Regions from separate parts of the Pseudoalteromonas sp. C8 genome, predicted to be linked through region 2. Evidence: predicted binding sites of a transcription regulator. Region 2 holds the regulator's gene; the other holds the start of a gene.
The links. The regulator LexA, encoded in region 2, represses DNA repair genes until DNA is damaged. The targets are predictions, from matches to a motif close to TACTGTATNNNNATACAGTA.

Region 1: dinB (DNA polymerase IV) is a predicted target of LexA. The motif match lies at 6,356-6,375, and genes of this name have one in related genera.

Annotation. Positions count from the first base shown of each region.
Region 1 covers NZ_WTKT01000001.1:170,391-186,350, reverse strand. The annotation lists gene GQR39_RS00820 (response regulator) at 1-244, shown strand, start outside; gene GQR39_RS00815 (hybrid sensor histidine kinase/response regulator) at 255-2,222, shown strand; gene GQR39_RS00810 (fumarylacetoacetate hydrolase family protein) at 2,601-3,221, shown strand; gene GQR39_RS00805 (ABC transporter substrate-binding protein) at 3,172-4,095, opposite strand; gene GQR39_RS00800 (aldo/keto reductase) at 4,212-5,264, opposite strand; gene GQR39_RS00795 (thioesterase family protein) at 5,274-5,708, opposite strand; gene GQR39_RS00790 (hypothetical protein) at 5,871-6,047, shown strand; gene dinB (DNA polymerase IV) at 6,388-7,440, shown strand; gene GQR39_RS00780 (leucyl aminopeptidase family protein) at 7,570-9,090, shown strand; gene GQR39_RS00775 (methyl-accepting chemotaxis protein) at 9,165-10,802, opposite strand; gene GQR39_RS00770 (S9 family peptidase) at 10,945-13,170, opposite strand; gene GQR39_RS00765 (HIT family protein) at 13,282-13,686, shown strand; gene GQR39_RS00760 (Zn-dependent hydrolase) at 13,728-15,428, opposite strand; gene GQR39_RS00755 (HDOD domain-containing protein) at 15,725-15,960, shown strand, end outside.
Region 2 covers NZ_WTKT01000019.1:5,034-20,993, forward strand. The annotation lists gene norR (nitric oxide reductase transcriptional regulator NorR) at 1-288, opposite strand, end outside; gene GQR39_RS16215 (hypothetical protein) at 449-718, shown strand; gene GQR39_RS16220 (NnrS family protein) at 718-1,950, shown strand; gene hmpA (NO-inducible flavohemoprotein) at 1,971-3,152, shown strand; gene GQR39_RS16230 (hypothetical protein) at 3,233-3,604, opposite strand; gene GQR39_RS16235 (S41 family peptidase) at 3,604-5,223, opposite strand; gene GQR39_RS16240 (endonuclease) at 5,323-5,976, opposite strand; gene GQR39_RS16245 (DnaJ C-terminal domain-containing protein) at 6,208-7,176, shown strand; gene GQR39_RS16250 (chaperone modulator CbpM) at 7,176-7,496, shown strand; gene GQR39_RS16255 (hypothetical protein) at 7,572-8,297, opposite strand; gene GQR39_RS16260 (hypothetical protein) at 8,611-8,991, shown strand; gene GQR39_RS16265 (PaaI family thioesterase) at 8,992-9,432, opposite strand; gene lexA (transcriptional repressor LexA) at 9,600-10,217, shown strand; gene coxB (cytochrome c oxidase subunit II) at 10,701-11,843, shown strand; gene ctaD (cytochrome c oxidase subunit I) at 11,843-13,435, shown strand; gene GQR39_RS16285 (cytochrome c oxidase assembly protein) at 13,435-13,965, shown strand; gene GQR39_RS16290 (cytochrome c oxidase subunit 3) at 14,001-14,876, shown strand; gene GQR39_RS20480 (DUF2909 family protein) at 14,779-15,087, opposite strand; gene GQR39_RS16300 (SURF1 family protein) at 15,102-15,842, shown strand; gene GQR39_RS16305 (transmembrane cytochrome oxidase associated protein) at 15,832-15,960, shown strand, end outside.

The sequences.
Region 1 (15,960 bases), on a different contig from region 2:
CATGCCAAGAATGGATGGTCGTGAAGCGCTTGAAGCTATAAAAGGGAACCCTAACTTAAAGGGAATTCCGGTTGTTATTTTAACTACGTCTAAGCAAGAAGAAGACATGGTTAAAGGGTATAACTTAGGTGCTGCATCTTATATTACAAAGCCTGTGACGTTTGATGGTTTAGTTGATTTGATGAAAACGCTAGGAAAATACTGGGTAGAGTTTGTAGAGCTACCGACAACATTTAACGATTAATGGAGATTGTATGTTAGATAAAGTGACTCAGTTGCTGCTTGTAGAAGATGATGAAGATGATTACATACTCACCTGCGACTATCTTGACCAATTGGATTCACACACGTTTAACATTCAATGGATAAGTTCCCCAGAGCAGGCAATTGCAACGCTTAGCAAAAATGAGCACGACATTTGCCTGCTTGATTACCGCTTGGGTGCATCTAATGGTTTAGATGTACTAAAAGAAGCCATTGCTAATGGCTTTAGCGGCCCAATTATTATGCTTACCGGGCAGTCAAACGACGAGTTAGACTCGGCGGCGCTTGATGCCGGTGCAGTAGATTATTTAATAAAAACAGAAATGAGTTCGAGCCGCTTTGCGCGCGCTATTCGCTATGCACTTGCTCGTAAAGATGTTGAAGGTGAGCGAGTAGAGCGTTTAAAAGCCGAAGCCGAAAATCGCTCAAAAGACCGCTTTCTAGCTCATCTAAGCCACGAATTACGTACTCCTCTATCGTCTATTTTAGGTTACACCGAACTGTTAATGCAGAGCGACTTCAGTCAGCAAGCAGAAAATGAACTAGGTGTTATTTATCGAAACGGTAAACATTTATTGAGCCTGTTAAACGATGTGCTCGACTTATCTAAAATAGCCGCCGATAAACTCGAACTAACCTTAAGCGAAGTTAACCTTGATAGCATGCTTGCCGATGTATACACGCTAATGCGCGTATCGGTGCTAGATAAGGGCCTTACGCTGCGCTTTGAATCTCATCAGCCATTGCCTTTGGTTGCACGACTGGATGCAACAAGAGTTCGCCAAATTTTAATAAACCTAATAAACAATGCAGTTAAATTTACCGATAAAGGCGAAATTGTTGTTAATGCGTGGACGCAATGGGTTGATGATACCGAAATGCTGTTTTTTAGCATTAAAGACTCAGGCATGGGCATTGCCCCTGAAAAACAAGAACTGATATTTAAGCCATTTGAACAAATAGCTGATGTAGAATCACGCTCTGTAGGCGGCGCAGGCTTAGGCTTGGCAATATGTGCTGAATTGTTAGCACGTATGCACGGTGATATTAGTTTGCATTCTGAAATTGGCAAAGGCTCTACGTTTACTATTTCGGTTTACCCAGGTGATATTAGCGAAGTAGAACGACAGGTACTTAATTTTAGTAGTGCGCCGCAACTACAAAGTAAATCGGCTCCATGCAAAGTGCATGGGCGAGTATTAGTAGTTGATGATTTACGTGATTTACGCATGCTAGTTGGTCATATGATCAGTACTTGTGGTGCGCGCGTCGATTATGCCGAACATGGCCAACAAGCGCTTGAAAAAGTGCGTATTGCAGATGCGTATAAAGCGCCTTACGATATTATTTTTATTGATATTCATATGCCTGTAATGGGCGGCAAGGAAGCTACCATAGAGCTTAGAAAAATGGGTTACAAAGGCCCAATAATCGCGCTCACTGCCGCTACTATGAAAGGCATACATGAGGAGCTTGCTGCACTAGGCTTTAACGATGTAATACCAAAACCTGTTGATAGCGCGGCTTTATACCAAAGTTTGCAAGATTATTTGGTAGCGCCAGAGCATGCACCGCAAGCTAAAGATATAAATTGTAGCAATGGCTTAACCGAGAAAAAGCAGCGCTTTTTACTTGTTGAGGACGATCACGATGCAGCGCAAATTACGCAGCTACTTTTAGAAAGCTTAGGTGTTGAAACGGTCATTGCGTCTAGCTGCGCACAATGTTTGCAAATACTTAATCACGACCAGCAATTTAATAAGGTATTGCTAGATATGCATTTACCCGATGGGCGTGGCATTGATTTAGGCCAGCAAGTTAATGAGCGATATCCAGAGCTACGCTTGGTGATTGTAAGTGGCGCAGAGCCAGACCCAAGAGAAATAAAAGATTTAAATATTGACCGAGTTTTACTTAAACCGATTAATTTGAGCTTACTTGAAACGCTTATTAGCTAGGGCCTGTTTATCTTTGGAGGTTAAATTTGCAGCAGTATGTTTGGTATTTAGGCAAGGCAGAGCCTGTGTAGTGTGGTTATTCCCCATAAATAGGCGATAACGAAGCACAAATGCCAAACATGCGCTGCCTGAAGGGTTCTGCCCAGGGGCTATTTACTCTTTGTTGCCTACATGGATGTAGGTAAGGGGCGTGAGCAGGACGCGGAAGCTTTGCTCGGTTTTTACTTATTCTTACAGGGATGTAAGTCAGTAGAATAACGCAGGAGCAGTTACCGAGCCACTAGGTTACAAATCTCGCGCCGCGATTAAATAGCCCCTAGATTGAACAAATTTTAATCCTGAAAGGTCAACAGGTCCAATAACTGAGACATTATTTATATGCATTCAATAAAGTTAGTATCTGAAGAATTAACACCATCAAAAGTAGTCTGTGTTGGCCGTAACTATACCGCACATATTGCAGAGCTAAACAACGAAACACCAGATCAAATGGTTTTATTTAACAAACCAAATAGCGCGATTACAAATACGTTATTTGCGGCTAATAACGGCGATACACTGCATTATGAAACCGAGCTATGTTTTGTAGTTAAAAATAAAAAATTTGTAGGGGTTGGACTCGGCCTTGATTTAACTAAGCGTACTGTGCAAAGTAAATTAAAAAATAAAGGACTTCCATGGGAGCGCGCTAAAGCGTTCGATGGCTCTGTAATTTTAACTGATTTTGTAGCGCTAACTGATGCAATGAAGCACTTTACCTTTGAACTTAAAATTAATAATAAAGTAGTTCAGCAAGGCGATACTCATTTTATGCTGCATAACCCGGACTCAATTTTACAAGAAATTAGTGAATTTATGAGCTTAGAAGATGGTGACGTAGTAATGACAGGCACACCGTCGGGCGTAGGCGAGGTAACACCTAAAAGTATTTTTGCTGTGGCACTTTATACTAACGATCAGTGCTTGCTTGAGCATCAGTGGCAAGTAAGTAAAAATTAATAACTTGCTGTTGGTAGTGTTGATCAAAGTCGGCAAAGGTAGTTTTAAGCCAATTATGCTGACTTTGTTGATACTCAGGCGATTGTAGTACATTGTTTTTTAGTGCGCGGTTAATTTTTTTAAGCGCTTGCTGTGCAAAATTATTAGGTGCGTTAGCCGCACAACCTATTGCTCCTCGTATAAATTGAATGTCATTTTCTTCTATTGGTACACTCTCTATATTCGTATATTCTCCTTGTTTATTAAAGTAATCGGCCATAAACGGGTAATCAATTGAGTAGTCTAAAAAGCCGTGACTCAAGCGTGCTATAACAGCCTGACTTTCGTTCTCACTGCTCCAACTTAACGACGACTCTTTATCTCGTTTTGTATTTTCAATAATTGTATTAATTTTAGTTGTAAATTTACGTGCAGCAGCTTGCCCGTATACGTATTGCGGGTCGGTTAATAAATTAATAAGGTGAATAGGCGAGCCGTGCTTTTCTTCTAATTTGGGCTTTAGCTCTTTAGTCGTGATAATTGAAAATGGGGGATATACCGTTGTTGGATTTGAGTAGTTAAGTAGTTGGTTATTATGTTTTTTATAAATAACACACGGGAAGCATACGTTTTTTCCTTCACTTAAATATTTATTTATACGCTGCTGAGGGACAATTAAGCGGGTATGTTTTACATCTGTTATTGTTCTAATGAGTTGCTCGGTTAGGTTGTCGCAAATACCGCCTTGTGGTGCACTTTCGCTTTTAGCTATATGAAAAGGGGGCGTGTAACTTTGCAGCCAAATAATTTCTTCTAGAGGCTGTAATTTTTGCTCAACAGCATGCGCGTTAAATACAATTAATAAGCAAAATGCATAGTATCCGTTTTTCAGCATTGATAAGTGTTCGTTGAATTAAGAAAACTTAATAAAAGTATAGTGTTGGTTGTAGTAGGGTCAAATATTTTAGTTAAAAAGCAACCTCATTCAAGGCTGCTTTAACTCATACATGCTTAATAAGGCATCGGATGGTTTCTAAATATAGTGTTAATATCACTAAGAATTTCGTCGCTTAACGTGATGTTAAATGCATCAATATCTTCTTTTAATTGGGCTATGCTTGTTGCACCAATAATTGAAGAGGTTACGCCATCTACTTGGTTACACCATGCGAGTGCTAGTTGTGCTGGAGTAATATTGTTTGCATGAGCCAGCTCAACATACTGCTTAGTGGCTTGCTCTGCATTTGGTGTATCTCTAAAAATACCGTTGCGCTGCATGAAGGTCCAACGAGATCCTTCTGGGCGAGCACCGTTTAGGTATTTACCCGTTAATAAACCAGCTGCTAAAGGCGACCACGGTAAGTAGGCAATATCTTCGTGTACACATTGTTCTATTAAATACGGCCAGTCTTTAGCGTGCGCTAAGCTAAACTCATTTTGAATAGATACCATACGCGGTAAGTTATGCTCTTTGGCCAAACTTAAAAACTGGCTTATACCCCATGGCGTATCGTCAGATAAACCGCAGTGCTTAATTTTACCTGCTTTAACACATTCATTAAGGCCCTCTAGAATATCAAGCATACTAGCTTGCTGCTCTTGTGTATTTACGTCGGTAAATTTAAGAGTGCCGGGCCATTGTCTGCCAAAGTGCGGGGTAGAGCGGTTTGGCCAATGCAGCTGATATAAATCAATGTAGTCGGTTTTAAGGCGCTTAAGTGAATCGTCTACGGCTTCTATTACCGTTTGGCGCGTAATATTGCCACCATCACGTACCCACGATAATCCATTGCCTGCAATTTTTGTAGCAAGTACCACATCGCTGCGCTTTTGCTGATTACGCGATAGCCAATCGCCAATAATTTCCTCAGTTTTTCCATAGGTCTCTGGAGAGGGCGGTACTGCATACATTTCGGCTGTATCAATAAAGTTTACGCCTTGCTCTAGCGCGTAGGCTATTTGTTCATCAGCATCGCTTTGAGTATTTTGTTTACCCCAAGTCATACTGCCTAAACATACTCTTGAAACTTTAATACCACTGCTGCCAAGTGGGCTGTATTGCATGAGAATTCCTTATTGCTCGTCTTGAGAGTAGCTAACTAACGCCGATAAAAGAGGCTCTGCAATGAGGGCTTTTTGGCCTGTTTCAAAATCAAACATAACCACTTTTGAAGTGCCTGTTGTTGTTATAGCGTTTTGCGCGTGACTAAATACGGTGTAATTCATAACAAACCGATCTGTTTTTATATCAGAAATAGTAACGCCGACTGTAAGTGTATCTGGAAAAGTAACTGGGCGTTTATAACGAATGTTGTTTTCGCTTATTACCGGACCTACGCCATTAGAGCTTATTGTATCGAACAGATTTATTTTATTTAAGAAGTCGATTCGGGCTATTTCAAAGTAACGCAAATACACCACATTATTTACGTGTTGTAGTGCATCCATATCAGCCCACGCTACGGTGATGTCGGTATGGATAGGGTGCTGATCTTTAAACGTTTGCATTATTTATTGGCCCTTAATTTTAAAGTATTTAGATTATCAATATGGAGTTGTGAGCTCAAGGTAATTAATAGCATGTTTTTTTATAAGATGATTGTACCTGTTTAATTTTAGGTCTACAGTTAAATTACACAGACAAACACAAACACACACACAGAGGTATGTATGCACAATATAATTAATTGGTCTTTAGCTTGTTTGGTTTTTATAGCCTCATTTACCTGCTACGCAATGGGTAACGAATCAGGCGCTATTATTTTAATGTTAGCGGGGTTTTTTTTCGAGGTTATGTTTTGGTTGCGCGGTTATAAAGAGCAAGAAGGTAATAAGCGCTTTTTTTAATAGTTAACTAGGGCCTGTTGGCCTTTCAGGATTAAAATTTGTTCAATCTAGGGGCTATTTAATCGCGGCGCGAGGTTTGTGACCTAGTGGGCTAAGTAAAAACCGAGCAACAAAGAGTAAATTGCCCCTAGGCAGAACCCTTCGGGCAGCGTATGTTTGGCATTTGTGCTACGTTATCGCCTATTTATGGGGAATAACCACACTACATAGGCTCTGCCTTGCCTAAATACCAAACATACTGCTGCAAATTTAACCTCGAAAGATAAACAGGCCCTAGGCTTGCTTATCACATTTGATTCTATAATAATGACTGTATAAATAACCAGTTATTGTTGTGGTGATGAAGAAGTTTATTCACATAGACATGGATTGCTTTTATGCAGCAGTAGAAATGCGAGATAATCCTAAACTTGCATGTGTACCGCTTGCTATTGGAGGCAATAGCCGACGAGGCGTGCTCTCAACCGCTAACTATATAGCGAGAGAATATGGCGTACGATCGGCTATGTCGAACTATCATGCTAAACAATTATGCCCCGATTTAGTTATTGTCCCTGGGCGCATGGCTGTATACAAAGAAGCTTCAAATCAAATACGTGAAGTATTTAGCCGCTACACAGATTTAGTTGAGCCTCTTTCTTTAGACGAAGCCTACCTAGATGTAACAGACAGTACTGCTTGTAAAGGCAGTGCCACACTTATTGCACAGCAAATAAGAGCCGATATTTACAATGCCACAGGGCTCACTGCATCAGCAGGTATTGCACCGATTAAATTTATTGCCAAAATAGCCAGCGACGAAAAAAAACCGAATGGTCAATTTGTCGTTTTGCCTCATGAGGTCGATGACTTTTTAGCGCAATTACCGCTGGGGAAAATTCCGGGGGTGGGTAAAGTAACGCTCGAAAAGCTAAATTTAAAAGGCTTATATACCGGCAAGGATGTACGTGAAAAAGGCGTTAACTGGATGCAGCAACATGTGGGTAATTTTGGTGTGTCGCTTTATCAAAAATGTGCAGGTGAATATGTTGGTAAAGTATCAACAGATCGCATCAGAAAGTCGCTGAGTGTTGAGCATACCTACGAATACAATAAAACAAGTTTGCAAGAGTGCTTAGATGAGCTGCCAAAATTGTTAGACGAATTAGTTTTAAGACTTAATAAACAGCAATTACAAAACCGTATTAATAAGCTGAGTGTTAAAGTGAAGTTTGCAAATTTTGTAGTAACCTCAGCCGATCAGGCATACCACGAGCTAAACACAGAAATATTTATTCAACTCCTTACTAAGGCTTATCAACGAGGGCTACAACAACCTGTAAGATTACTTGGCATAGGCGTTGGCATTAAAAGCGAGCCAGAACAAAACTTTCAACTTAGTATTCTCGATTAAGCTGTAAAGCCTGTAACCCCAAGTTGCCATTTATTGGCAACTTGTATAATTAGCTCATCGCACCTTGCTGGTCTTCAATATTTAAATCGACGATAATAGGGGCTTATGTTTTCTAACAGGACTTTATTTATGGCATACCCTCAAGCGGTTAGTGCAAGCCTTGAATGCACATCTCATGATGCGCTTATTATTATTAGTGATGACTTTTCTCTATTACCAAATAACTCATTACGTAATGCTATTTTAGACCAAGCAAAAGTTGATTCTCGTATTGGTAAACAAGTTACTTTATTAGTGATTGAAAAAAAACGCGTTGTACTTGCGCCAACGGGTCCGTTAAATAGAGATTACGACGATGTACGCCGTTATTTTGATGCTGCTAAATTAGCGATTAACGAAGCAAAAGCGTCGGGTAGTGTTAATCCTGTATTATTTTTACCAAATTTAAATGGCGATAGCCGTTATCAGCATGCTTTAGAAGTTGCTTATTTAGGCGCTTGCCAAGCCTTATGGCAGCCATTAGAAGCGCGTGAATATCACGGTGAAAGTATTGAACCTATTACTCAAATTGGTTTAGTTGGCGCAAGCGAGCAAACAATTAAAGCTGTTAATGCGATTGCTGCAGGCCAATATGCCGCGCGTGACTTATGTGGCACTGAACCTGAGCGTATGGCTCCACCACGTTTTGCTGATTACTGCGTTGATTTATTTAAAGGCTCAAGCATTGCAGTTGACGTAATTGATGATATTGCAGCTATTGATAAAAACTACCCAATGCTAAGCACTGTTGCTCGTGCATCGTATGCAGTTGAGCGCCATCACCCACGTGTTGTTAAGCTTGAATATGTACCAGAGGGTGAAATTACTCGTACACTTATGTTTGTAGGTAAGGGTCTTGTATACGATACAGGCGGCGCCGATTTAAAAGTAGGTGGTCATATGGCAGGCATGAGTCGCGATAAAGGTGGCGCAGCTTCTGTTGCGGGCTTTATGAAAGCCGTTGCGGATTATCAGCCTAAAGGCGTTAAAGTAGTATCGTACTTGGCTGTTGTTCGTAACTCTATTGGCTCGGATTGTTTTGTGCCAGATGAAATTATTACTAGCCGCGAAGGTATCCGTGTACGCATTGGTAATACCGATGCAGAAGGGCGCTTAGCAATGGGCGACCTGCTTAGCGAAATGAAAGATTTAGCTAAAGGCGAAATAAACCCAACGTTATTTACTGTAGCTACATTAACGGGTCACGCGGCACGTGCAATGGGTCCTTACGGTGCGTATGTTGAAAATGGTCCAGCTCGTAGCGCTGGTGTTTCACGTCAAATAGCTGACCTTGGAGATTTGTGGGCCGATGGCGCAGAAGTATCGCGTTCTCGCCGTGAAGATTACGACTTTATTAAACCACGCACGCTAGCTGACGATGTACTCTCGAGTAATAACGCAGCATCTGCTGTTACTGCGCGTGGGCATCAGTTCCCTATGGCGTTTATGGCTATTGTTGGTGGGCTTGATAAGCACGGTAACGACTCTGCACAACCTTTGCCTTATGTGCATATGGACATTGCAGGTAGCGGTGTTGAAGGCGGTGATTGGCAGCATGGCAAGCCAACGGCTGCATCAGTAACGAGCTTGTTTGCACGTTACTGTTTGTAAGCTAAAAACCTACATGCAATAAAAAAGCCCTGTTAATTCAGGGCTTTTGCATTTTATGATAACGGTATGGGCTATTAATCTAATTTAAAACGATTAACTACGCTCGAAAGCTCTAGGCTACTTTGTTTAAGATTATCACTGGCATCGGTAAGCTGTTTAGTATTATTTAATGATTGCTCAGTTGATTGAGATAGCTCATTAATACGCAAATTAACCTCGTCGGCAGCTTGAGTTTGTTGCTCTGTGGCGCGTGCTATCTGGCTGTTCATTTCGGTAATAATTGAAACAAGTCGTTCTATTTCATTAAGTGAAGTATTGGCCGATGACGCCTGATCTACGGTAGAAACTGAAAGTGCTTGGCTTGATTTAACAGCTTCTACTGCTGCTTTTGCACCTTCTTGAAGTTTAGTGATCATGGTTTGAATTTCGTCGGTACTTTGCCCTGTACGACTGGCCAGTGTTCTTACTTCATCTGCAACAACAGCAAATCCTCGGCCATGCTCTCCTGCGCGAGCAGCCTCAATGGCAGCGTTTAATGCCAGTAAGTTTGTTTGCTCCGATATGCTTCTTATTACATCAAGTACAGAGCCTATATTATGGCTCTCGTTGGCTAAATCTTCTGTTACACGGCTGACTGTTTCTATGTTGCTTGAGAGTGTTTCTATTGCTGTAATTGTTTGCGCAACCACATTTTTACCCGTTGATGCGTTTTGTGCTGCATCTTTAGCTGCTTGCTCTGCGGCTTCGGCGTTACGGCTTACATCATGTATTTGGTGAGTCATTTGCTCCATGGCAGCTGCAACTTGGGTTGAGCTATCGTTTTGAAGCTCAATAAACGAGTGGCTTGTTCTACTTGAATCATCAACTGTATGCGCATGCTCACTTACGTCGTTTGCACTTTGTGCTACATGAACAAGTGACTCTCGCATTTTTAAAACAAATAAATTAAATGAATGTGATAGTTCAGATATTTCATCGTTACCGGATTCATTTAATTTACGGGTTAAATCGCCTTCACCTTGTGAAATGTCTTTCATCATATCGGCCGCTAAACGAGTAGGTATTAAAATGCTCTTGCCTATAAAGTAACTAAGTAAAATAACAGCAATAATCATAATTGTTGCACTGACGACTATAAGGTTTCGTTGCTCGCTAAATGCTTCGTCAATTGAATCAAGATAAACACCTGAGCCAATAATCCATTGCCATTGATTAAAACCTTTAACAAATGCGATTTTTTCAACGGGTTTTTCTTTACCTGGTTTTGGCCATTTATAAGGAATAAATCCCTCGCCAGAGCGTTTAACTATATTAACCATATCAACAAACAATGCTTTGCCGTCAGGGTCTTTGTTATTGGTTAAATCTTTTCCTTCAAGCGCAGGTTTTATAGGATGCATAACCATTTTTGGCTGGTAATTGTTAATCCAAAAGTAATTGGTTTTGTCGTAGCGCAGAGCTCTTATTGCATTAAGTGCTTGCGATTGAGCTTGTTGTTGAGTGAGAGTGTTATTTTGCTCAAGATCATAAAAGTGCTCGATTATACTGTACGCAGTTTCTACTACATTTTGTGTTTTAAGGTACTGCTCGTTTTTTAGCGAACTATATTGATGAGTCAGGCTCGATATACTAAGTATTATTAGTCCAAATACAACTATGGCTATTAACAGTGAAAAACGCTGGGATATACTAAAACTACGTAGACTAGGCATACATTTATCCTCAAAAAGTGTGCGCTTTAGCGCATAGAATAAGCGTAGCTAAAAAAAGAGTTTAATCTAGGCTTAACGCCCATTAATGCAAAAAAAAAGCTGATTTATCAATCAGCCTTTAGTCTGTTATTACTTTACTTGCTTATTTAACGTCAAAATGGCGATTAAAGAAGTTTGTAATTGTTTGATGTAAGTGTGTTTGCACTTGTTTACCACGTAGGCTGTGCTTAGAGCCTGGGTAGGTCATCATTTCAAACTGTTTTTCGTTATCTTGCAGTTGTTTAAACAATTTAGTTGAATGAGTAAACAGCACGTTGTCGTCAGCCATTCCATGGTAAATCATTAATGGGCCTTTTAAGCCATCAGCATATGGAAATACTGCGCTGTCTTCATACCCTTTAGCATTCGTATCAGGGTGACCTAAATAACGCTCTGTGTAATGCGTATCGTATAGAGCCCAATCGGTTACAGGAGCACCCGATACGCCGGCTTGAAAGTAATCGCCTGCTTTAAACATAGTCATAAGTGCCATGTAGCCGCCGTAGCTGTGGCCATAAACACCAATGCGTTGTGGGTCTACGTAATCAAGTGTACGTAAAAACTCTACGCCTTTAATTTGATCGGCAACCTCAACCACGCCTAGGTTTTTATAAATAGCATCTTCAAACTTTTTACCACGGTTGTACGAACCACGGTTATCCAGTTGAAAAATTACGTAACCTTGTTGCGCCATGTACTGAAAGTACAAGTTTTTACTGCGCCAGCTATTTGTCACTCGTTGGGCATGCGGGCCGCCGTATACGTTAACAATAACAGGGTGCTTTTTGCCATCAGTAATGTTGCTAGGCTTGAATAAACGGTAATGCATAACTTGGCCATCATCGGCTTTAATTGTGCCGTATTCTGGTTTTGTTAAGTCGCTTAAATAAGGAGTAAGCGGGTGGCTGCTATCTAGCTTATTTTCTTCAAGCCATGTAATAAATTCGCCGTTTACTTTACGAAGCGCTGCTGAATTTGGTTTATTATCAGACGAGCTATTATCGATAAAGGTTTTATTGTCTTTTGCTAGCACAACATTATGGTACTGACCTTTTTCGGTGATACGTTTGGCATCGCCCTTTTTAAATAAAGGCGCGCTGTATAAATGGCTTTCAAGCGGTGTATCTTTTCGGCCGGCAAAGTAAACAATGCCTTTTTTCTCATCAATACCTTTTAAGCTATCAACAGCCCAATCACCAGAGGTGATTTGACGAACAAGTTGACCGTTTGTGCGGTACAGATATAAGTGTTTAAAACCGTCGCGCTCAGATGCCCATACAAAATGTTTTTTGTCTTTTAAAAACTCAAGATCAAAATGTAGGTTAATCCACGTTTCGCTGTTTTCGATTAATGCTACTTTTTGGACTTTAGTTTCGCTGTTATAAAAACGAAGCTCTAATTTATGTTGCGAGCGATTTTGCCATTGGTAAGACAGTGTATTGCCGTCTTTTAGCCACTTAGCACGCGCGATATAAATGTCTTCATCTTTACCTAAATCAATCCAATCTACTTTTTGGTCATTTAGCTTAACCACACCGAGTTGAATTTTTACGTTATCGGTACCTGTAAACGGGTAGCGCTGGTTAAATAATTTAACTTCATCAGCGTAAATTTCGTTACGGATAGCTTCTTTTACTGGGGTTTCGTCAACGCGGGTATAGGCAATTTTAGTTTCATCACCTGACCACCAGTAACCTGTCATGCGGCTCATTTCTTCTTGAGCAACAAATTCGGCCATGCCGTTTTTAATTACGCCGCCGCCATCTTTACTAAGCTGAATTTCTTTACCTGATTCAAGCTCTAAAGCGAATAGGTTTTGCTCTCGAATAAACGATACGTAGTTACCTCTAGGTGAAAAGCGTGCATCGGTTTCAAATGTTTCAGTGTCGGTTAGTTTTTTACTTTTAGCAGAGGCTAAATCGTAATAGTAAAGGTCGCCGTTAAGTGGGAATAAAAGTGCTTTACCGTCTTTAGACCATTTGTATTCTAATATGCCTTTACCAAAAATACGTTGGCGTTCGCGGCGTGCTTTTTCTTCATCAGATAGGTTTTCTGGGCCTGAAAATAACTTTGCCGAATCAACTAGCACACGGTTGGTGTTATCTTTTAGATTGTATTCCCATAAATCGTAGCGATTGTAGTCATCGCTTTTGCCTTGTAAATAAGTTACACGGCTGCCGTCAGGCGAAAATTTAAGTTGTACAGGTGATTTACCTGAAAGGCTCGGATCGTCAAAAATACGCTCCAACGATAAAGGTTTTGCTTGAACACTAATAGCGCCAACCATTAATGGGAGGGCTAGTGAGAGGTGTTTTATTTTTTTTAGCACAAGGTTGCCTTAGCTTATTATAAATATTGCTTTGATGGTAAAGCCAAGCGTGTGCAACTGCAACTAAATGCTATAAAGTGGCGATTATTAAAGACAAAGTAGGACATAACAATGACTAACCCTGAATTTAAACTAGCGCCAGAACTTAAACGCGACTGTATAGAGCTTGCCGATTGGCCACTGTGTAAAGTACTTTTATTGAACGACAGCCAATATCCGTGGTTTGTATTAGTGCCTAGGCAGGTTAACTTAAAAGAGATAATTGATTTATCTGAGGATGATCAAATTGTGTATTTAAAAGAGTCAGCCAAGCTAAGTAAATTATTAATGGATGTGTTTAGCCCTGATAAGTTAAATATAGCGGCTTTGGGTAATATGGTGCCGCAATTACATATTCACCATATTGCACGCTTTACTACTGATGCTGCTTGGCCTGCGCCAATTTGGGGTAAGTATCCAGCTGTGCCGTATACAGATGTACAAATTACAGAGTTAAAAAAAGCGCTGCAGTTTTAAGCTGCAACGCTTTTTTAGGGTTTAGCTAAGTTTAACTAAAACTACTTAAGCTCTAGTACTTCTTTACCTTGCTTAAACGTTACATCTACAGGGATATTTGCTTTACTTAGTTTTTCTAAGTCTTCAGCAAGTTCTTCTTTTATATCGCCATGCGTTGCAATTAGTTGATCTACTTTTTCGTAATCGCCATCACCTTGTAAGGTTAAAATTAAGCGAGAAAGCTTGGCCATTGCAATGCTCATTTTTTCCATATTAACGCGGTACAGGCCTTCTTCATTTTTAGAAAAAGCGCCTTCTTGAGCAAAAAAGTTAAAGCGAATCATATTTGCTTTACCATGCGCACTTGATGCTCCAAAACGAACTGAGCGGAATATACCCGCCATGAAGGTCGTGTAATAATCTTCAATAGTTCCTTCTGTAATTTCGCCCTTTTTAAGTAATTGCTCAATCATGTACAGGCCTAAAATGTCGGCTTTACCTTCTTCAAGCGCACTTGCGTGTTCTTGTAATGATTGACGAACAGTACCTTTACCTGTGATTGTATTTTTAATACCTAGCCCGTGAGCGACTTCATGGAACATCGTATTGGCAAAAAATGCATCAAAAGTAATATGTTTACGCTGCTCAGGTACAATTAACTGCTTTGAAATTGGTACTAAAATTTTATCAAATTTAGCACGCATCGCATTTTTAAGTTGCAGGCGACGAGTTCCTTTTTCTAGCTGTACTTGCTCATCGTTTGGTAAGTTAATTGCAATTGTTTTACTACCAGCGTTAGAGTGACCTGCGTAATAAACAACATCATAAGCGTTTAGGTCGGCGTCAGAGCCCGGTACTTCTTGTTTGTACTTAGCATCAACGGGTAAGCCTTTTTGAAGCTCAGGTAAAAATGCGGCAAACTTAGCTAAGCGTTCGCTCCATTTTAAATCTTTAATAAGTACGTAAGATTCATAAGCTGCGCGGTAACCAAATAATTGATCTTCATAGGTTTCAATTGGACCAATAACCACATCTACTGGGTTGTTTTTCATATCCATCCAAGCAAAGTCAGATACTTGGAAGTCATCTTTTTGTAGAGCATCAGCACGCAAGTTTAGATAGTTAGCAAACTCTTTATCGTCAGCAAGTTTGCTAGCTTGACGTAAAAGGTCAGCGGCTTTTGCAAGCTCATTAGCGTATTCTTTTGAATATGGCACGCTGTAAAGCTTACCTTGCTCATCACGCTTAATTACAGAGTAAAGGCCTGTTTTGTCTTCAACATCTGCATTGTTTAACTCTTCTTTGGTTATATCGGCAGGGTAAAACTGTGCGCCAAGAGGTTTTTCTTTATAGCTGGATAAAAACGCTTCATCGCCATTTAAACGATCCCATGGACCGTAGTTAATATCGGCAAATTTACGTACTTTGTCGTCGTTTAGTTTTGCTAAAAAAGCATCTTTATTTTCACCAAAAGATTGTTTCCAAAATAACTCGTCCATTATTTTTGAAGCATCAATAAGCTTTGCAACCATTGCTCGTTGGTTATCGCTTAAGTGCGATAAATCACTTTGTAAGCTAAAGTCGGTGTAAATATCTAAACGTTGATTATTTGCATTAATAAGCTCAGGGCCTAATTGTGCACTGCTTTTTTGAGCAAGCTCTGTGGCTGTGTTGTCGGTAGAAGACGGCGCTTGTTCAGAACATGCACTAAGAAAAACGACACCAGAGAGCATAATTGCTTGGCTAATTTTATTTAAGATCATTATATTGCCTGTTAAAAAGTAAGTTTAATAATTTGTACTGTTTTAGTTAAAAGACTAAATATGTACAAACGCTTCCTTATTGTGAGTGCATTAAAGCAAAACTAAATAGTAAATAGCAAGTATTTGGCGTTGTAAGGCAGGCATGAGCGATAAAGCATTATAAATAAAAATAAACTTCTATAATTTTCTTAACTTTATCGGTAAGTTAGACAATACTAATTATATTACTAATGCGAAAATTAACTGCCTGAGTTTGCAGTTACTTTACAGGCTGAACACAAAAGGACGGCAGCTTTATGTCTACAGAAAACGCTTTATTAACGATTCTAGTCGATAGAATAAATAACGATACGTTGGTTTTACCAACGCTACCTGAAGTAGCGATTAAGGTTCGCCAAGCTGCAGATAACCCTGATGTGAATTTAATGCAAATGTCAGATGTAATCTCACAAGACCCAGCGCTTTCAGCTCGAATGATAAAAGTAGCTAATAGTGCGATTATGGGACGTTCTGTAAAAGTATCTAATTTACA
Region 2 (15,960 bases):
TGGATCGGGTAGCGGGCAGTCGTGCGCAAATTGTAGCGCGAGTGTGCTTTTGCAAATAGCTTCTAGGCGAGGGTGTTCTACTATTTTAAATCGTCTGCCAAGGCTGTCGGACATTAACCCTTTAATTGCCAGTGGTTTTAATTGCTCGCCCTGAAGCACTAATAACGCACTTGCATCACTAGGGATCACCCGTTCAACCCTTGCTAGTAATTGATCAAAGCTATGCTCGTGCAGTGTACTTTGAGCAAGCTCTAGAGCAACTTGTGTAAGGTTGAATTGCTGGTTCATGTCAAAATGACCTATTCGAGTTTTTGTGAGTTAATTTATAGTAGGTCATAAAGACTCATAGTGTAAAGTGGTTTAATTTAACCTATTGAATTTAATTGAATAAATTTGTTGGCACAGTATGTGTAATAGCTAAGTAACGTAGTTAGTTACAGAGGTCGCTATGAAAACACTAATGCTGAATAATTTTAACAATCAAACACAGTTTAGTTCACTATACGAAACAGTATTATTTGCTGCCAATACTGCATTGGCTGTGAGTTTAGTGTGTATTACGGCAAGTATTTTAATTAGCTACCCGTTTGCAGAGCACTTTTCCATGACGGTGCAAGTATCAGCTCATATTGGCACTATTGTCATTGCTGCTATTTTAAAAGTAAGTTACGTACTGCGCTGTGTTGCACAACATGGTTTAGGGCAGGAGGTACGATAATGCGCCCTATAAACTTAACTGAGCCAATGCCAGCACGCGTTGCTATTCATCAAGTATCTCAATGGCCGTTATGGATGCTCGCTTTTAGACCTTTCTTTTTAGGCGGTGGCTTATTGGCATTTTTGTCGGTGGGGTATTGGCTACTTATTTTAACAGGCCATGCAAGTTGGCACTTATCGATACCTGCGACATTATGGCACGCGCACGAAATGCTGTTTGGCTTTGCAGGAGTTGTAGCTGTTGGCTTTTTACTTACCGCAGCACAAACATGGACAGGCGTTGCGAGCATAAGTGGCAAAGCTCTTATGTGGCTTACGTTTATATGGCTTGCAGCGCGCTTAGCCTTTTTTGTGATATTGCCCGATATTGCTCATTTTAATTTATATGCTGCACTTACATTACAAGTTATTTGGTGGCTAGGCGCCATAGCTGTACTGGCTAATATGTTATTAAAAGCCAATAGCAAGAGTAACTATCCGTTTTTAGCTATTTTAGCTGTGCTTTGTGGGCTCAATGTATTGTATTTAATACTCACTTTACAGCAAAACATGCAGCTTGCACTTGGTGTGGTTGATACCGCAGTACTCGTCATTACTTTACTAGTTGGCATTGTTGCGGGTCGCGTTTTACCATTTTTTACCGCTAAAGGTCTGGGTTTAACCGAGCAAGTTCGCACGCCTAAAATAGATAAAGCAGTGATGTATTTATCTATTGTGGCTATCACTTTATTTTTTATCAACAAGTTGTTTTTGAACATGATTAACCCTGCGTTAGTTGTTGCAACTGTTGCTGCGCTTCACCTGCTTAGGGCTGGTTTTTGGTGGGATAGCAAGATATTGAGAGTGCCGTTGTTATGGTCTTTGCATTTCTCCTACCTTACGTTAGGTGTGGGTTTAATGATGGTTGCATTCAGCTTTTATAGCAGTGCAATACAATTTAAAGATGCGCTGCACTTAATCACTATTGGCACAATAGGTATGATGATTTTAGCAATGATGACGCGTGTATCACATGGTCATACAGGGCGGACACTCGCTATTCCTCATTACATGGCTGTTGCTTTTGCGTTTTTGCTTGTGGCCGCTATTACTCGTTCATTACTCCCTTTTATTATTGGGCCTCACCTTGCTTGGCAAATAAGTGCTTTGCTGTGGTTAGTGGCTTTTTCATTATTTTTAATTCACTGCACACCTATATTAACGCGGCGTCGTGTTGATGGGCGTCGTGGTTAGTTCATCCATAGGAAACACATATGTTATCTGATAAAACCATTGAGATTGTAAAAAGCACAGTTCCGTTATTAGCGCAGGCGGGTACGGTTGTTACCGATCATTTTTATAAGCGTTTATTTAGCCATAATCCTGAGCTTAAAAATATTTTTAATATGGCGAATCAAGATACAGGTCGTCAGCAATTTGCACTTTTTAATGCATTGGCTGCGTATGCACAAAATATTGATAATTTAGCCGTATTAAAAGAAGCGCTAACACGTATTAATCATAAGCATACAAGCTTGAATATTTTACCTGAGCATTACCCTATTGTAGGTGCGCATTTAATTGGTACTTTAAAAGAGCTTATTCCTGAGCAATTTACTCCCGATGTTGAATACGCTTGGCGCGAAGCTTACGGCGTACTTGCTGATATTTGTATAACCGAAGAAGCTGCTTTGTATGAGCACAGTAAAAATAAACACGGTGGTTGGGCGGGAACTCGCCAATTTGAAATAACCAACAAACAGGCTGAATCAGAACTAGTAACGAGCTTTACACTTACGCCAGTTGATGGCGAAGCTGTTATTACACATAAACCAGGGCAGTATTTAGGTATTAAAGTTAAGCCAGAGGGCGCTGAATATGAAGAAATTCGCCAGTATTCTATTTCGCAAAAAAGTAACGCTAAAAACTACCGTATTAGTGTTAAAAAAGAGCTACAGCCAAAGCCTGGCATGGTGTCTAATTATTTACACTCATTAGAGCAAGGCACTATTGTTGAGTTATACCCGCCGGCAGGAGACTTCTTTTTACGTAATAATACAAGTCCAGCGGTACTCATTTCAGCAGGTGTTGGGCAAACGCCAATGCTAGCAATGCTCGAAACGTTATTAAGCGATAACTCTAATCAAAATATTATGTATTTACATGCCTGCGAAAATACTCAGCAGCATTCGTTTTCAAAATATTTAAATGAGTTAAATGCAGTTTATAACCGTTTACAAACAATGACGTGGTTTAACCAAGCGACAGAGGGCGCTGACTTTACTGGGTTAATGAACCTAAACGCAGTACAAGCACAGCTACCATTGAGTAATGGTGACTTTTACTTATGTGGTCCTGCCGGTTTTATGGCATTTATAAAAAACCAGTTACTTGAATTAGGTGTTAAAAACGAGCAGATTCATTATGAAGTGTTTGGTCCGCATCAAGACTTGTAATAACGCTTTAAAATAGAAAAAGGCGCGCAGCGATATGCTGCGCGCCTTTTTTATTAATTTATAAACATTAATAAAGTGCCTTATAACTCTTTACAGGTAACACCTTCAAGTACTGTAGTAAGCTCTTTTTTAGGATAGTAAAGCTCGCATTGGTTATTACGTAGTTGCAAAATAAACTTCTCAGATTTTATATTATGCGCGCCCATAATTACTCTGCCATCAGACCCTTTACTCATTGCATGATCAATTAGCAGTTCGCTACGTTTAGTAAATACCGAATCGGCAAGTGTTACTAATGTGCCTCCCTTAGCTTGTTGAATTGCCTGTTGTAGTGTTGTAATAACGCTGGGATTAACGCTCGTTAATATAGCGGGTTTAGCAGGCTCACTATCTACACTTTGGCATCCGCCTAAAGCGAGCAAGGTGGCTAATGGGAGTAATAATTTAGCCATTACCTTTCCTCACCCAGCGTTGGCCAAGTTAAGTCCATATTACGCTGGGTAAATTGTACCGGCATATTTAAAGGAATGAGAGATTCACGAGAGCTTGAAAAATTAGCTGGTTCTGCTTTTGCAGCAGCCGTTCTAACTGGACAACTGCCATTTTCAACATGAAATAATGCGGTGGCTAAAACGGCCTCGTCACTGTCGCCTAACTGATGATCAAAGTCGTCCTCAATTTCACAACCTTGAACATCAGCATCAAATTGTGGAGTAGGGGTTGGTGTAAAACCCGCAGCGTATTCGCCAAATCCTTTGCTATTTACGCCACTAAACTGAATAGTGTAATAGGTTGTTGCGCAGTTATGAGTTGGGGTAAAGCCATAGGGCTTACCGCAGGTTGTGTCGCCAATTAAAATAACTTCTGCGTCTATACCTTTTAAACCATTAATAAAAGCTTCTGATGCCGAACAGGTGCCTGATGTGCTTAATACATAAACCTTTGATAGGTTTAAATCAGGTAGGTTTTCACCTGTGCTAAAAAAAGTAGAGTAATCTATTTCTTCATCAATAAATGGGAAGGGCGAATCAACGGGTTGTTTATCGTTTTGTTGAGTTTGATAATAAAAGCGGTTGTTAACGTTGGCATTACCGGCAACCATATAAGCTAATTGTGCCGACAGTGCTAATAAACCACCACCGTTATATCTAAAGTCGATTACAAGCTCATCAATACCATCGGTTTTAAACTTATTTACCGCATCAATAAGCCCTTCTTGGGCAATGCTTATATGGCTATTAAATTGCATGTAACCCACGCTTGAACCATTTGCGGTTGTAATCGTTTTAACATTTTGAACAGGTGTTTGTTCAATATTACCAGCGGTTACATTAAATGTTTTTTCGGCGCCATCGTTACTGCGTACAACAATAGTATGTGAGTCGCCGTTAGTAGGACTAAATAAACCTTCGTTAAGCGTATCTACACCCGACTCTGTATTGGTATTAATGCTAACACCGTCAACTGAAAGTACAGTATCACCACGTTGAAAGCCTATTTGGCTTGCAGGCGAATCATCTTCAAGATAAGCAACGCGTAAAATACGATCGGCTGTATCGCCAATAAACGCCCAATTTATACCGTAACCAGAAGTAACGCCCGATTGCGCTTCTTGAAAGTAATCTTCAGTAGGTTCTGAAAAATGAAAGTTATCTTTTTTTGCACCTGAGTCGGTAAGCTGCTCTGTTTTTAATTGAGCGAAGTAATCGGCTACTGTTGTAAAGCTTTCAGGGTCGTTATCGGCAATCTCATCATACCAAAGGTAGGTTTCGTCGCTCCAAGAGCGAAGCCAGAGCTTTTCATAAAGGGCAGAACCCGCTTGATCTGGGTAGGGGTTGTTGTTATTAAAGGGATCGTTACCCGTACGAGGGGTTTCGCAAAAGTTTTTTAAATCGTTAGAGGGCTCAAATACCGCCGCTGTCCATGTTGGGCTGCTACTAACAGGTGTTGTAACTATAGGCGTGGTAACTACAGGAGCAGAGTCGATACCGCCTCCGCCGCCACAACCCGTTAAAGCAAAGCCCGAAAGTGCTGTAAAAATGGCAAGCGAGGTTTTATTATTTTTAAACATAGTTAAGGACTTTCTGTAAATAAGTTGTTTAAAATATTACAACACTCGCTCGTTTATTCAACATTTATAACTTTGATTTATGTAAATGAGTGTTAAAGCTTAGAGCTTGCTCGCACTACTTGTATCTGCAAATGCTTGCTTTTTCCACGCATTAAATAACTTTTGCTGTTTATCAGAGATTTTTAAACCGTATGTTTTCTGCATGTAAGCGTAAGTGTCGGCTATACGTTTTCGTGCATAAACAGGCGGTTCAACTACACGTTGCTTAAAGTTTACTTTTACTTCGCAGCGACCATACTGTGTGGCGTTTTCGCTAAGCATGCCAAAACGATAATTAGAGCGATCGGCATTAATTTCGCCAATAGCTGGCGCTAAGTTATTTATATCGGCTTCCATTTTTCTAAATTTAGCACTTACTTTACGGCAGTTTTTACGTCCGCCATCTTGCCAACATTGTAGCTGATGACCAAATTCCCACGCCGGAACAATGTGTTCCCATTCAATACGTAGTGCTCGTACATTTACTTTGCCTGAGCGGGTAAGTGTATTTCGAGGAATGTAACCACAGTTAGAAGGATCAGGAATGAGTTTTTTGCCTTCTTTTTTAATATCACAACCGCAGTAAATACTTTTGGCGTTGTCAGGGAGGGTTTTAATTAAATGTCTTTTAGCCGTTGAAAAACGGGTAAATTGTTCGGCAGATACCGAAAAACACACACAACAAGCCAGTAAGGCCAGAATAAATCGAGTCATATCCATCACAAATGTGAACTACAGGAACAGGCAGTTTAAAGCCTTGAAGATAAAAGATAAAGTTAACTTAAGGCCTACGCTTATATTACTAAAAAGTGCCTGATTAATTTTTTATTCAAAGTTATTTTCACTATTCATTTATTTCTTACTATTTATCGTATTTTAACCACACAAGATTATACGTTAAGGAGTATGCTTAAAGCTTACTCAATATGGGGATTTGGATTGCAAATGAAATTTGTTGATTATTATGCAGTGCTTGGAATATCGCCTGATGCAGACGATAAAGCGGTTAAAGTAGCTTATAAAAAGTTAGCCAGAAAATATCATCCAGATGTAAGCAAAGAGCCTCAAGCAGAAGATAAGTTTAAAGAAATAGCAGAAGCTTACGAAGTCATTCATAACAAAGAAGAACGCACTAAATACGACGAGTTACGTCGTCATCAACAAAATCGTGCTCGTCAACAGCAAGGTAATTATGGTGGTAACAATGCTTCATCGCAAAGTAATTATCAGCAAAGCGATCCTCAAACCGATCAAGAGTTTTCTGATTTTGTTAATTCAATGTTTGGCGGCGCCGGTGGATTCAATCGTTCCGGGCAGGGCAGAAGTAACGCCGCTCGCGCGCAAAAAGGACAAGATGTGGAAATAGAGTTCCCGATTTTTCTTGAAGAGACTTTAGTTGATACCGTTAAGCCTGTTGAGTTTATGTTACCGCAGCGAGATAGTAGTGGTCGTGTCTCTGAAATTAAAAAATCACTTAAAGTGAAAATTCCCGCAGGTTCAGTAAATGGCGAACGAATTCGACTAAAAGGGCAAGGCGGATTAGGGTCAGCGAACGGGCAAAATGGCGATTTGTACTTACAAATTAGTTTAGTGCCCCACCCATTATTTGATGTTGAAGGTCATAACCTAAATATAGTCGTCCCTCTTGCACCATGGGAAGCGGCTCTTGGTACAAAAATAAATTTACCTACGTTGGCAGGCAAAATCCAATTAACTATTCCATCTAATAGTCAGTCTGGTCAACGCTTGCGTATTAAAGGTAAGGGATTAATGAGTAAAAAAGCCAAAGGTGATTTATTTGCTGTGCTTAAAATTGTTAATCCAACATCTGTTGATGATACCAGTAAAAAACTTTGGGAAGAATTAGCCGAAAAAGCTCACTTTGATCCCCGTAATAACTGGAGCAAGCCATAATGCAAATTATCGTGACACAAAAAGATGATTTACTTACTAGCAAAGAGCTATGTTTGAGTAGTGATATTAGCGAAGCAATTTTATATGAGCTAGTTGAGCACAATATTGCGGTTCCAATTGAGGGGAAGCATGTTACGCAGTGGCAATTTACGGTATCGGCAGTGACCTTAGTTAAAAAAGCGGCCCGTATTCAACATGACTTTTCGTTAGATTGGTCGGCAATAGCTTTAGTTTTACAATTGCTGGATGAGCGTGATGAGTTGATTTTCGAAAACGAAATGTTAAAGCGACATTTGAGTCGATTTAAACACTTGGAATAAAATCTGCCCTTGGGTACTTCCTCGGGCTTATTTACTCTTTGGTGAGAGTGCGCTAGTTCTTAAAAACCAATATGACTACTTTGATTTATTCTTACTTTTAATTCGGATAAATCGTTTTAGTCGTATGTTTTGCATAAGTAGTAATATTCCACTTAGGCAAAAAAGTACGCTGGTTGCTGCAAAACTAATAAGCAGCGGATTATTAAAATCCTCTCGCTCATCGTAATCCATAATATGTAACATCCAAAAAAAGTCGAAAATTCGCCATAGTGTGCTGCGAACGGTGATAACTCTGCCGTTATTTTCTGACAAATACAGTGTTGTGTTAAATGTGTCGTCAAATTGTACCTGCCAAACATTGGTTTTATATCCAACTTCTCGCATACCTTGCTTTAGCAGTACAGCGCTTGTCACTTGAGCATCAATAAGTAAGTGTGCTTTAGCATTTGCGGTAATTTGTATTTTAGTTGGCGGCTCAAAAGGCCGGCCAGTTATACCGTTAAAGCTTTGCTGTTCATCTTTATTTATTACTGTAATTGTAGGTGTGGTTAAGAAGTTCTCAAAAATTATTTGTGTTGGATTAACCACCTGAGATGCAATATCGTCAAGGGAGGCAACATAATCAGCCTGCGTAAATGGGTTATTAAGAGTACGTGTTGCAAGATGCTCCCCATGAACTTTATCAAGAGGAATAGCGCTCATGACTAAACCACCTAATAGCCAAGCTAAAATTTGTAATGCGAGCAAATAACCGAGCCATTTATGTAACTTGCGAGCATACTTAAATATTTTTTTATTCATGTTTTAGTCTTATTATTTTTAGAGGCTAGTTTATTACATTAATGGGATTAGTTACTGCGACATTTTGTCGCAGTTTAAACTATAGCTTACTGTAATCATTTAAAAATAAAAAAGATTACACTTAAATTGCTAACATGACTTATTTGTTTAATTGAGCTGAGTGTTTGATATCCAGCTAGCTTTAAACGCTAAAAAATACTTAAAAGCTGCGAAATATCTATATAAAGTGGTTAATAGAGCATAGTTGATTTGGTATAACGGTAAAACTGCGTTAAAGTTTGCAATGAAATTATTAGAGGATAAATACGAAACGATGTCGGAAATTCAATTTTTAAATGTAGATCTTGAGCTTGAATCAAAGCAAGATATTAGTTTGCTAGTGGCAGACTTGAAAAAAGTCGCGACGATTTTACATTATGACAAAGACGAATACCGTCAATTAGCGCGTATTGAAGCAACAGGTGTAGTAAACACGCCTGACAAAGCAATAAACCATATATGTGAGCTTATTGAATCGTGTTCGCGTAACGCGCTAAAACAATGGTTAAGCTGTTCACGTAGAACGTTTGATATTGGTTTTGAATCAGGCACTTCACCTAAGTGCTTTAATCAAGCCTTAGATGCAGATACATTACTACGTATATCTGCGATTGGTGCGGGTATGGAAATTACAATTTACCCAATCGAAAAGTAACTATCTTCGCTCTACGACTGCTGCGGTCATTTTTGATACGCAGCACAGCTCATTGCGGCTATTTGTAATTTTTATTTCCCACACTGAACTACGTTTGCCAATATGAAACGCTCTTGCCGTTGCTGTTAAAGTGCCGTTGCGAGATGCTTTTAAATGACTTGCGCTAATTTCCTGCCCCACGCAGTAAAATTTTGTAAAATCGACAACAAAGTTAGCTGCATAGCTGGCAACTGTTTCGGCAAGTACAACGTTAGCACCGCCGTGAACCATTCCCATTGGATTATGATGCTCAGGAATTGCCGGCATAGTGGCTACTAAGTAATCATCACCAATTTCAGTGACTTCTATTCCCATGGTTTTCATTAATGTTCCTTGGCCATCAATGCCTTGTTCTAACTGCTTGCACAGCTCTAAAGTGATGGGCTGGTACCAAATACTCATAATGACTCCTTTGCTTTTTTAATCATTTATAAATCTAGCTTTAGTTATATCCCTAAAATGTACACAAGTGAAATTACTTTGGCTATTTTAAGGCTTAATTTAAATTTGCGATTTTTATTTAACTGTATATACTCACAGTTAAATGTACTGTATGGAAAACCAGTTGTATGCGACCATTAACGAACCGCCAAGCTCAAATACTCGAACTAATTAAAGTTTTTATTAAAGACACTGGTATGCCTCCTACACGTGCTGAAATAGCGCAAACATTAGGTTTTAAAAGTGCCAATGCTGCTGAAGAACATTTAAAAGCACTTGCTAAAAAAGGCGCAATTAAAATGAAACCAGGTGCAAGCCGTGGTATTCAGTTAATTGAAGAAGAAGAGCCAGAACAATTAGGTTTACCGCTTATAGGGCGTGTTGCTGCTGGTTCACCTATTTTGGCGCAAGAGCACGTTGAAAGTCACTGCAAAATCGATCCATTAATGTTTAAACCGGCTGCAGATTTTTTACTACGCGTTAACGGTATGAGCATGAAAGATATTGGTATTATGGATGGTGATTTACTTGCTGTACATCGTACTCAAACCGCTGAAAACGGGCAAGTTATTGTTGCCCGCCTAGATGAAGACGTAACTGTAAAACGTCTTGAGAAAGCGGGTCGTAAAGTATTACTTCATGCTGAAAACGACGATTTTGAATCTATTGAAGTAGATCTTGAGAATGAGTCTTTTAATATTGAAGGCTTAGCCGTTGGCGTTATAAGAAACGCTGATTGGATGTGACTTTAAAAATAGCTTTTAAACAAGCAGTTTTATAAATGCGTACTAATTAGTACGCATTTTTTGTTTTAAATTCGCACTAAAAATAGGGCATAAATAGCTCACTGACAATTTAAGCTGTAAACTTTTTTGCACTTATATTTTCCCCCTCCGAATACGTTAAACCCCTTTGTTTTGCTCATCTTTTGAACTTACTGTTACCTAGTTGGTTACTGATTTTTTATTAATTACTCAATATCACCTGATTGTTTTTTATACTAAAACTTGCTTGTTGTTCATTTTTTAGCTAATTATTAATGTGCTGAGCTAATAATAACTCACAGCTTTTTAGTTTTGAGAACACACAATATACACAAACCCGTTGTTGGCGCAGCAAAACCAATCAATATTAAATGAGATTGACTAAAAAAATAAAAATAACGAATTGGCGTTTAAGCCGTATGCCTCTTCGCTTTGCATTCGCAATAGCATCAAAGGAGCCGTCACATGGGTAAACTGACCTCTACCTTGTGGCTTATATTATGTGTTTTTTCGCACCCAGTTTTGGCTAACAGCCAATACAATATGCGCAAAGGCGTAACCGATATAAGCAATAATGTATATCAGCTGCACATGACCATATTTATAATATGTTGTGTGATTGGGGTGATAGTGTTCGCAATTATGTTTTGGGCACTTATTCATCACCGTAAATCTAAAGGGGCTGTACCTGCCCAATTTCACGAAAGCACTAAAGTAGAAATACTTTGGACTGCAATCCCGTTTGTTATTTTAATTGCTATGGCAGTACCAGCCACTAAAACCCTAATTGCAATGGAAGATGCCAGCAAAGCTGATCTCACTATTAAAATTACAGGCTCGCAATGGAAATGGCATTATGAATATATGGGTGAAGATGTAGAGTTCTACTCTATTTTATCTACCCCGCAAGATGAAATAGCGAATCTTGCAGATAAAAATCCTAACTACTTACTTGAGGTTGATAAACCTCTCGTACTGCCAATAAATCAAAAAGTACGATTTTTAATGACTTCTGACGATGTTATTCACTCTTGGTGGGTACCTGATTTTGCAGTTAAAAAAGATGCGAATCCCGGCTTTATAAACGAAACATGGACGAACATAAACGAAGAAGGTACTTACCGAGGCCAATGTGCTGAGTTGTGTGGTAAAGATCATGGCTTTATGCCCGTTGTGGTGGTCGCTAAATCTGAGGCTGATTTTAAAACGTGGCTTGCAGATGCAAAGCAAGCTAAACAAAAAGCAGCATTAGCAGATGCCGCATTACTTGATAAAACCCTCCCAAAAGAAGAATTAATGACTTTAGGCGAACAAGTATATATGGCCAATTGTGCTGCATGTCATCAGCCTACTGGCATGGGGTTACCGGGTGTATTTCCTGCACTTAAAGGCAGCCCTATAGTGCTTGGCGATATAAAAGATCACATTGATGTAGTTATCCATGGGCGACCCGGTACGGCAATGCAAGCATTTGCCAAACAGTTATCTATAAAGCAATTAGCAGCGGTTATTACTTATAAACGTAATGCGTGGGGTAATGATACGGGTGATGTTATTCAACCGAGTCAAATACAGGCAGCACTTGATGCCAAAGTGGAGGCGAACTAATGAGTAGCATAGTAGAACAACCTAACGCCAATGAAGCTCATCATGCTCATCACCCAGCTAAAGGTTTTAAACGCTGGCTTTACACAACTAATCATAAAGATATAGGTAGTTTATATTTAATTTTTTCGCTGACCATGTTCTTAATTGGTGGTGGAATGGCCATGGTGATCAGAGCTGAATTATTTCAACCAGGTTTACAGTTGGTCGATCCTCACTTTTTTAATCAAATGACCACAGTGCATGGTTTAATTATGGTGTTTGGTGCGGTTATGCCGGCCTTTACAGGCCTTGCTAACTGGATGATACCACTCATGATTGGCGCGCCAGATATGGCATTGCCAAGAATGAATAACTGGAGCTTTTGGATTTTACCGTTTGCGTTTTTAATCCTATTGGCATCGTTATTTATGCCTGGTGGGGGTCCTGCATTTGGTTGGACTTTTTATGCACCACTGTCTACAACATACAGTAATGACAATACTGCATTGTTTGTATTTGCCGTACATATTATGGGGATTAGCTCAATAATGGGCGCAATCAATGTGATTGTAACTATAGTGAACTTACGTGCTCCCGGCATGACATGGATGAAGTTGCCCTTATTTGTATGGACGTGGTTAATTACTGCCTTTTTATTAATAGCGGTAATGCCAGTGCTTGCAGGGGCTGTCACTATGGTACTTACCGATAAGTATTTTGCGACCAGCTTTTTTGATGCCGCAGGCGGTGGCGACCCGGTGATGTTCCAACACATTTTTTGGTTTTTTGGTCATCCCGAAGTATACATAATGATTCTTCCTGCCTTTGGCATTATATCTACAATAGTACCTACCTTTTCTCGTAAAAAACTTTTTGGCTATGCCTCAATGGTATACGCCACATCCTCCATAGCACTATTGAGCTTTATTGTATGGGCTCATCATATGTTTACCACTGGGATGCCGGTCGCTGGCGAGTTGTTTTTTATGTACGCGACCATGCTTATATCGGTACCTACAGGAGTAAAAGTATTTAATTGGGTTGCCACAATGTGGAAAGGCTCAATAACTTTTGAAGTGCCAATGCTTTTTAGTATTGCGTTTATTGTGCTGTTTACCTTAGGTGGCTTTTCGGGGTTGATGCTGGCAATTACACCTGCTGACTTTCAGTACCACGATACTTATTTTGTAGTGGCGCATTTTCATTATGTATTAGTAACAGGGGCTGTATTTTCGATAATGGCGGGGGCCTATTACTGGCTGCCCAAGTGGACGGGCAATATGTTTAATATCACGCTAGCTAAATGGCATTTTTGGCTATCGCTGGTGAGTGTGAACGTATTGTTTTTTCCTATGCATTTTGTAGGGCTTGCCGGTATGCCGCGTCGAATTCCCGATTATGCACTTCAATTTGCCGACTTTAACGCAATCATAAGTATTGGTGGATTTGCCTTTGGTTTATCGCAATTGTTGTTTGTAGCTGTGGTAATTAAATGCGCGCGTGGCGGTGATAAAGTGCCTGCAAAAGTATGGGAAGGGGCAGAAGGGCTTGAGTGGGAAGTTGACTCTCCAGCGCCATATCATACTTTTTCTACGCCGCCGGTAATTAAGTAATGACACACGCACCGCTACTCAAACGTTTGGTACTTATTTGCATAGGCATGTTTGCCTTTGCCTTTGCTTTAGTACCTTTGTATGACGTGTTTTGTGATGTAACAGGGCTTAATGGAAAACCTTCGCTTGAGCAGGCAGAGCAAAGTACACAAATAGTACAAAACCGAGAAGTCGGCGTTAGCTTTACTACTCACGCACAAAGTGGTGCACCGTTTGAAGTTAAATCAAAAGAATACAGTGTAGTGGTAAAACCCGGTGCAATGCGTGAAGTAATGTTTAGTGCTAAAAATAACAGCAACCTAGATAAAGTAATGCAGGCTGTACCATCAGTCTCACCAGGTAAAGCGGCAAAGTATTTACACAAAATAGCCTGTTTTTGCTTTGATCAGCAACCTCTAAAAGCAGGGGAAGAACTTGAATTTAAATTACTTTTTTATGTTGATACCGCACTGCCGAGCGATATTGAAGAATTAACTTTATCTTATACCGTATTTGATATTAGTGAACAGCTGGTGGCAAGTAACAACTAGCTTTTTAAACTAGTGTGAAACTAGGAGTAAATAAAATGAATCAAGAATATGAGCATTATTACGTACCTGAGCAAAGCCCATGGCCTATTGTAGGTGCTGTTGCATTGTTTTTTATTGCAGTAGGGGCAGGCTTGACTGTTATGAGTGTAGGTAAAGAAGGTGGTAGCGGGGTTTATCTGCTTTATGCCGGTATTGCTGTACTTGTGTATATGTTGTTTAGCTGGTTTAAAAATGTAATTAATGAATCGGACCAAGGTTTGTACTCAGCACAAATGGATCGCTCTTTTAGACAAGGTATGAGCTGGTTTATTTTTTCTGAAGTTATGTTTTTTATGGCCTTTTTTGGTGCGCTTTTTTATGCACGCGTATTGTCGGTACCTTGGCTTGGAGGCGCAGGCAATAATGCAATGACTAACGAGGTTTTATGGCCAACTTTCGAAGCTGTTTGGCCGCTAGTTTCAACACCTGCTGGCGAAACTACTCAAGCTATGGGCTGGCAAGGCTTACCGCTTATAAATACCTTAATACTGCTTACTTCCTCAGTTACTTTACATTTTGCCCACGTAGCGATGGAAAACAATAAACGCACTCCACTTAAAGTTTTTTTAGGCGCTACTATTTTATTGGGCGTTTGCTTTTTAGGGCTGCAAGTTGAGGAGTACATGCATGCATATAATGACCTTAACCTAACGCTAGATGCGGGTATTTACGGTAATACGTTCTTTTTATTGACTGGTTTTCATGGCATGCATGTAACGCTAGGGACGGTACTTTTATTTGTAATATTTTTACGGATATTAAAAGGGCACTTTACTAAAGATAAGCATTTTGCTTTTCAAGCAGCTGCTTGGTATTGGCACTTTGTTGATGTGGTGTGGCTGTGTTTGTTTGTATTTGTATATGTGCTGTAGCGTTTATTGGCGAATTATTTGCTTTAATAAAACCAAGTTTAAGCGCTGCAATAACAACAACTAAAACAACGACCGAAAACAATACGCGACGACCTAAAAAGTGAGACATAGGTCGTCCTCCAGTTTTCCCTGACACCATAATAAACAATGCTCTAAATAAGTTAAAAAGTATAAATATTAACAACAGTACGATAATAATTTTAATAATCACTGAGTTGACCCTTTATGCAGTTAGTTTTATGGCACAAACAAAAGCTTAGCTCACTAATCACACTTTGTATGGTTGTGGTTGTTGTACTTGTGTGTGTGCGACTAGGGTTTTGGCAGTTGGAGAGGGGGGAGCAAAAACAGCAGCAACTAGCCGCTATTGCTAAGCAACAGACTCGTGGTGTGATGAGCTGGTCTCAATTACTTAACCTGCCAGATAGCTGGAACAAAACAGGTGTATTGGTTGAGTTAAAAGGGCGATTTGTGCAAAACCAATATTGGCTTTTAGATAATCAAGTTTATAACGGACAAGTAGGGTACGACCTACTTGCTTTACTAAAGCCAGACAGCGAAGAAAAAGTGATTTTAGTTAATTTAGGATGGGTAAAAGCGCCTATATCTAGAGATACACTGCCAAAGGTTACTCTGCCTACAGGTGTTTTTATTCTTAAGGCGCAAATAAAAGAAAATAACTTAAGTAGCTTTACGCTTGAAGATAAAGCTACAAATAACGACCTACCTACAAGAATCCAATCTATCGACTTAAATATGCTGAGCACTCAAAGCCAGCAATCATTAATTAATTTTATGGCCTACAGGCAAGGTACTGGTGATGAGATTGCAACACCTCATTATGAGGCAGTTGTTATGAGCCCTCAAAAGCATAATGCCTACGCTGTGCAATGGTTTTTAATTGCTGTTGCATGTGCTGTTGTGGCTATTTTTGCAAGTAAAAAAAGGACACATAATGAAAAATAATCCCCTTTTGTTGTTTGTGGGTTGCTGCGCTATCCCATTAATTTTGGCATATGGCGCATTAAAGTTTGATTGGTTGCCTACTGCAATTACTAATAATGGTGAGTTTTTAAGCCAAGAA